Regions from separate parts of the Paraburkholderia sp. USG1 genome, predicted to be linked through region 2. Evidence: riboswitches for the same ligand, from Rfam matches in the RefSeq annotation. Region 2 holds a riboswitch; the other holds the start of a gene.
The links. Region 2 has a riboswitch for fluoride ahead of NE850_RS00435 (hypothetical protein). Riboswitches for the same ligand answer to the same signal wherever they lie in the genome.
Positions count from the first base shown of each region.

Region 1: it holds a riboswitch for fluoride, as region 2 does, so the genes downstream of both, crcB (fluoride efflux transporter CrcB) here and NE850_RS00435 (hypothetical protein) in region 2, are expected to answer to the same signal.

Region 1 covers NZ_JAMWXW010000011.1:221,083-224,489, reverse strand. The annotation lists gene NE850_RS17030 (ammonium transporter) at 267-1,454, shown strand; fluoride riboswitch at 1,619-1,680, shown strand; gene crcB (fluoride efflux transporter CrcB) at 1,756-2,136, shown strand; gene NE850_RS17020 (alkaline phosphatase family protein) at 2,541-3,407, shown strand, end outside.
Region 2 covers NZ_JAMWXW010000001.1:91,580-94,986, forward strand. The annotation lists gene eno (phosphopyruvate hydratase) at 1-16, opposite strand, end outside; gene ppa (inorganic diphosphatase) at 42-578, opposite strand; gene NE850_RS00430 (DUF190 domain-containing protein) at 578-907, opposite strand; fluoride riboswitch at 1,080-1,144, opposite strand; fluoride riboswitch at 1,269-1,335, shown strand; gene NE850_RS00435 (hypothetical protein) at 1,425-1,895, shown strand; gene NE850_RS00440 (inorganic diphosphatase) at 1,909-2,454, shown strand; fluoride riboswitch at 2,535-2,605, shown strand; gene NE850_RS00445 (hypothetical protein) at 2,670-3,398, shown strand.

The DNA.
Region 1 (3,407 bases), on a different contig from region 2:
CCACGTTAGGGTTTTGAATTAAACGTAAATGAAATCGAATATTTTGCCCATTTTTGGTTCGCTCCGCCCTTGGTTACGACGTTATGCACACTAACTGTGCCGGCTAAAGCCGCAAAAATGTGCAAAGGCGTGTCCGCAGCATTTAACAAAGCACCCAACCAATCCCATCCCGGTGCCGAACTGCACCGTATCGACGCGTTTTGGCACAACTTTGGCCCGCTTCTTGCATTCATTGCCCGCTTTTTTGTCATCAGCAGGACACATCGATGGAAAGTCTTAAAACCGGCACCGATACCCTCTTCCTCTTACTCGGCGCCGCCATGGTGCTGGCGATGCACGCTGGGTTCGCCTTTCTCGAACTCGGCACGGTGCGCAAAAAGAACCAGGTCAATGCACTGGTCAAGATTCTGGTGGATTTCTCGGTCTCGACGATCGCCTACTTCTTTATCGGCTACGCGATCGCCTACGGCGTGCAGTTCTTCGGCAGCGCCGAGTCGCTGGCGGCACACAACGGCTATGCGCTGGTGCGCTTCTTCTTCCTGCTGACCTTCGCCGCCGCGATTCCCGCGATCGTCTCGGGCGGCATCGCCGAGCGCTCGAAATTCAATCCGCAACTCTTCGCGACGTTCGTGCTGGTCGGCTTCATCTACCCGTTCTTCGAAGGGATCGCGTGGAACGGCCGCTTCGGCATCCAGAACTGGCTCGCCGAGGTGTTCGGCGCGCAGTTCCATGACTTCGCCGGCTCGGTGGTCGTGCATGCGTTCGGCGGCTGGGTCGCCCTGCCGGCGGTATTGTTGCTGGGCGCGCGCCACGGGCGCTACCACCGCGACGGGGGCATCGCCGCGCATCCGCCGTCGAATATTCCGTTCCTCGCGCTGGGCGCGTGGGTGCTGGCGGTCGGCTGGTTCGGCTTCAATGTGATGAGCGCGCAGACCGTCGACAAGATCAGCGGCCTCGTCGCCGTCAATTCGCTGATGGCGATGGTGGGGGGCACCCTGACCGCGTGGCTCGCCGGCCGCAACGACCCCGGATTCACCTACAACGGGCCGCTTGCCGGACTGGTGGCGGTCTGCGCCGGCTCCGACATCATGCATCCGCTCGGCGCGCTGGTGACGGGTGGCATTGCCGGCGTGCTTTTCGTTTATATGTTCACCTGCGTGCAGAACCGCTGGCGCATCGACGACGTGCTGGGCGTATGGCCCTTGCACGGTCTGTGCGGCGCGTGGGGCGGCCTCGCGGCGGGCATCTTCGGCCTGCGCGCGCTCGGCGGCATGGGTGGCGTGTCGTTCGGGGCGCAACTGGTCGGCACGCTGGGCGGGATTGTGGTGGCGACGCTCGGCGGCGCGCTCGTGTACGGCGCGATCCGGCTGACAGTGGGCCTGCGGCTCGACCAGGAAGACGAGTACAACGGCGCCGACCTGTCGATCCACAAGATTTCGGCGACACCCGAGTAAGAAAGCTTCGGCGGCGGTTTTGCTTCGCATGAGCGCACTGGCGGCTCCGGCTCCCGCACGTGCGCCTCGCCACCGGGCATGCCGGATCCGGGCGGACAGCGCGGGCCGGCGGGCTGTCCGCGCCCACGCCGAACTGTCCCCACATGCCCTCGCCGGTGTTAGACTCCTGCGCTGGAGATGGCATTCTCCTTTAACCGCCCTTGTGGCTGATGATGCCTGCTCGCCCGGATGATTGCGGACGCAGCATCGCGCTCCATGCTCAGCCCGGTTTGTCGACACCCCCGGTTTTGCCAGGCCTCCCATGTATTGGTCCATTCTCGCCGTCGGAATCGGCGGCGCGCTCGGTTCGTTGTTTCGCTGGTTTCTGGGCATCCGCCTGAACGGCCTGTTCAGCGGCTTGCCGCTCGGCACTTTCGCCGCCAACGTGATTGCCGGCTACGTCATCGGCGTCGCCGTCGCAGGGTTTGCGCGGGCGCCGCAGCTCGCACCGGAATGGCGGCTCTTCGTCATCACCGGCTTGATGGGCGGTCTGTCGACCTTCTCGACTTTTTCAGCGGAAGTCGTGCAGCGGTTGCAGGACGGCCGGCTCGGCTGGGCTGCGGGCGAGATCGTGATTCATGTGGGTGCGTCGCTCGTGATGACCATTCTCGGCATCGCAACGGTGTCGTTGCTGTCGCGCTGAAAGCGCCACGCGCCGCGCCACTCCAGGCGCGGATGCTCCTCTCCTCCGATCCACCCGACTTCCTACGGCTTGCCATCAGTCGGGTTCGCAAAGGCCTATTGGATCGAGCGAAGCGGGAACAACTTGCCTTCAGCGAGAACTGAAGTTGAACGGCGATGTAACGTGAACTAGCCTTAACGTCTAGCCGGAAGCAAGACTCTGGTATAGAGCCTGCGTTGAAAGTGCGGCTCTTCTGCAACGAGTATTTGAGCTATCCGATCCCGGCTCGCGCTGCAAGCCGCCAATGCAGGAGACAGGTTCGCGTCAGGAGGTCTGCAGTGTCGCGCTCCCGTAGTTTCCTGCGGGGCGCGAACCTGGCAGGCGACATGGTCGCTGTGATGCCGTTGTACGGAGGCAGCATGTCAATGGACAACATTAAAACCATCATCATCGTCATGATGGAGAACCGGTCGTTCGACCATGTTCTCGGTTATCTGAGCCTCGACGGAAAAGACGTCAACGGACTCTCTGCCGACCCCGCGTGGCAGCAGAATTTCGCGAATCTTTACGACGACAGGACATATGCGATCCATGCTCTCTCGCCGGCGACCCAACTGATCCCCGACCCTCCGCACGACCGCACGCCGATTTCGATACAAATAAACACGCCGTGCGCGAGTGGAGGCTGCCCCGAACTGGGTGGGTTCGTTGCAAGCTACGCGGCACGACACCCTGCGCCAGCCGATCTCTCGATGGTAATGGGCTATTACACCGCCGATGCGCTGCCTGTTTACGATTTCTTCGCAAACCATTTCACGATTTGCGATAGCTGGTTTGCGCCGCTTCCGACCGGAACCCAGGCCAATCGCCTGATGGCCATGTCGGGAGAGAGTGCGATTAGCGACAACGTTTCTGGTTTTCTCCCACAGCAGTCCCTGGTATATGACTGGCTGACCGCACACGCCACAAGCTGGTGTGTCTACCAGTCGGGAGGATTTTTCCCGTTCTTCAGCCTGATGCCCAAGTGGTTGCCCGAAATAGTGACGTCGCTCGCCTTGCCGTTGGATGGCATTGGCGGCAGGTTCAGGCGGTATTCGCGCTTCAAGGCAGACTGGACGAACGGTTCGAACATGCCTCAAGTCATTTTCATCGAACCGGAATACACGGACGGGCCACACCGGACTCCGAATGACGACCATTCGCCTACCGGCGTTGCTCCAGGGCAAGCGTTCCTCGCCGACATCTATCAAACGATTTCCACGTCAGAGCGATGGAATGAGACGCTGATGATC
Region 2 (3,407 bases):
CCGCGTGTTTGCTCATTGCAACTCCGGGAATGGATTTCAATTCAGGGATGGGCATCATGAAAGGCAGCCACGGCGCTGCGAATGGCTTCGTATGCCGCGTCAATATCAGCCCAGCCGTCGAACTGCACCCATTTCCCCGGTTCGAGCTTCTTGTAATTCTCGAAGAAGAACTGGATCTGATTCAGCGTATATTCGCCGACGTCTGCAAGCTCCTTGATATTGCGCGTCGCGGGACAGACGCTGTCGACCGGCACGGCGATCACCTTCTCGTCCGGCCCCGCCTGGTCTGTCATGTTCATCAGACCGACTGGCCGGCAGGCAATCAGCGACAGGCGTTCCAACGGAAACGGTGCGATCACGATGATGTCGATCGGATCCCCGTCACGCGCGAGCGTGCGTGGAATAAAGCCATAGCTGGCCGGATAACGCATACCTGCGCTCATGATCCGGTCAACCTTAAGGATTCCGAACTGCTTGTCGGCCTCATACTTCACCGGTTCGCTCTGCGCAGGAATCTCGATGATTGCATTGACTTCGAGCGGCAGGTTTTCGCCCGCAGGAATGGCGTTGAAATCCATCACTGGCCTCCCTCTGCGCCGAGCGTGTCGTACTCGATGGGTGCGCGAGTATAGAAAAGACGGATACCGGCGTCGCGCAGCTTTGCCAGTAGCGCGTCGATCTTCGCATCGTCAGCAATCACCATCACCGCGACCGGCTGGTCCGTCAGTTCGAAGAATCGGGCTGCGTGAAATTTACCTTTGGCGTCCACTCCTTCGGCAACTTCAACGACAGTGGCACCCACTATGCCCATCTGCTTTGCCTCATCCAGCAGCCATTCGACTACTGTCATGTGCTCGACGCGATGACTCTGATTCGCCGCGTAAACGGTAAGCTGACTGCCTTTCATACGTACCTCCGCATCCGCGACCGGCGCGTCCAGACAGATGAAGACATGCGTGCACGCACGTCAGGCATTGCCCGACGGGGAAATAAAACTGATCGCATTGGAAAACCAGATTCGTGAATTTACAAACCTGGGCGGCGGAACGCCTTGACATGCCTACGCCGTCCTGACCCAGGAACCGGTAGGCATCATCAGCCCGCAATGGGGCAGTTAAAGGAGAATGCCATCTCCTTTTTCTATCTTAGCACGCTGCATAGGCGGCGACTACTGCCGCAGGCGCACCAGAACTTGCTGCCGCGGGGGTTTGATCACACGCAAAAACCGCGTTGCGAATTACCGGTAGTTTGGCTACAGTGAAAGCAGTTTGATCTACGGAGATGGCATTCTCCGCCAACCGCCGGCGACGCCCGGCTGATGATGCCTGCAGCTGTCCGGCACCCGGGTCGCTGTGGGGCGCGTTCTCTCCCCCGTTCGACCCGTGCCGGCGCATTTTTCTGTGTGCCGCTGACAGGAGAGACGAATGATCTCAATCGAGATTCCCGGTTACCACACGCTGAACCTGCGGCATCTTGTGCTCGACTACAACGGTACGCTGGCGGTCGACGGCCGGCTGCTCGACGGCGTCGAAGCACAGCTCATAGCCCTCATCCGAACAGTTGACCTCCACATCGTGACGGGAAACACATACGGCGATGCCCGCGAGCATCTGCGCGGGTGCCCGGCCGAGGTAGTCTGTCTGCCAGCCAGCGGACAGGCACAGGCTAAACGCGAGTACGTGCTGCGACTCGGCGCGCAACAGGTTGTGGCTGTCGGAAATGGGCGCAATGATGCCCTGATGCTCGGGCAGGCAGCGCTCGGTATCGCCGTAGTGGGTACCGAGGGTCTGGCCGGCGACGCGCTGCAGGCGGCCGATGTCGTCGTCCATCACGCGGTGGACGCTCTCGGACTGCTGCTGCATCCCAAACGACTCATCGCGACGTTGCGTAGCTGACGGGAGCTTCCAGATGGACTACGACGGTATCGGCGCGGGCAGCAATGTTCCGGCTTCGTTTAACGTGATCATCGAAATGTCGGCGTTCGGTGAACCAGTCAAGTACGAGGCCGACCCAAGATCCGGCCGCCTGCGGGTAGAGACGTTCATGATGACAAGCATGCGGTATCCGGCGAACTACGGCTTTATTCCGGACACCCTTGCGCCGGACGGACGGCCGCTCGACGCGCTGGTTGTTGCACCGTTCCCAATCGTTCCCGGCGCGGTGGTCGAGGCGCGCGCGCTCGGCACCATGCATCTGACCGACGAGCGCGGGCCGGACACCAAGGTGATCGCCGTACCCGTGGATCGCGTGTGCACGTCCACCACAAGAAGCCGCTCGCTCGACGATCTGCCAGAACCACTGCTGCACGAGTTTCGCCATTTCTTCGTGAATTACAAGGTGCTCGAACCCGGCCGCTGGTCCCGTTTCGAGCACTGGGGATCCGTCGAGGATGCAAACGGCGAACTGCTGCAGTCGATTGCGAAATGGCGCGAAGCATCTGCTTCATCAGAGTAATCACATAAACGCAATTCTTCGTTCGCTATCAGGATACCGGACGCGTTGCCGACGCCCGCCACGGTCGTTAGAATGAAGTCGTCACCTCGGGAGATGGCATACCTCCCTGAACCGCCGCATATCACATGCGGCTGATGATGCCTACAGTTCCTGGAGGGAGCTGCGGGTCATGCCGTTGCCTGTCCAGGCTTGTGTCTTTCCAGTACCCGACGACAGTGCAACGCGCCAGCCACGATGATCCTGCGCCCGGACCACACGCCGCACTGATGCTCTCAGACGGCGAGGTCGATTTTCTCTGGTGGTTCATCCAGGGCAGCATCATGGACGCCGACGTTCGGGCACGTCTTTACGACCATTGGGGAATGTGCCCTCGACATGCGCTGGCATTTTTTGTCGTCGAAGCGGCATTTCGTCCGCATCTCATCCACGGCAGCACGATCCTGTACACCGAACTGTTGCGCCGCGCCGCGCGGGTGCTGGGCGGAGATGGCCTGTACAGGCTCGTTCCAGCAGCGCTTGCGCGACACAGGCTGCGTTCATCAGGTCCATGCCACATGTGCGGGCTCGGCTATGGGCCGGACTCGGCAGGAAACGCCCCACCCGAACGGCTGGCAAAGGGCCGCGACCTTGCCAACGCGCGAGCCTTCGCGACCGACAATCGCGACGGATGGCTGCCGCATGTCTGCGGACAATGCGCCGACACCGATAGTCCCGTACGTTGCCGGCCACATCTCTTTCATGAGCTGGAACACGACGGATCAATTCCGATGCAATTTCATCGGGATACCGTCGAAAGCATCTGCACACACCTCGCGAAATTTGAACACGCCTTTCGCTGGGACAGCCGCGGCACCGATGCGGACACCGACCGGGGCGCGCTCGTGGCAGCAATCGGCTGGTGCAGCGGCTGGCGCGAAATACTCGCAACCTTCGATGGCGGCTAGACAACGAGA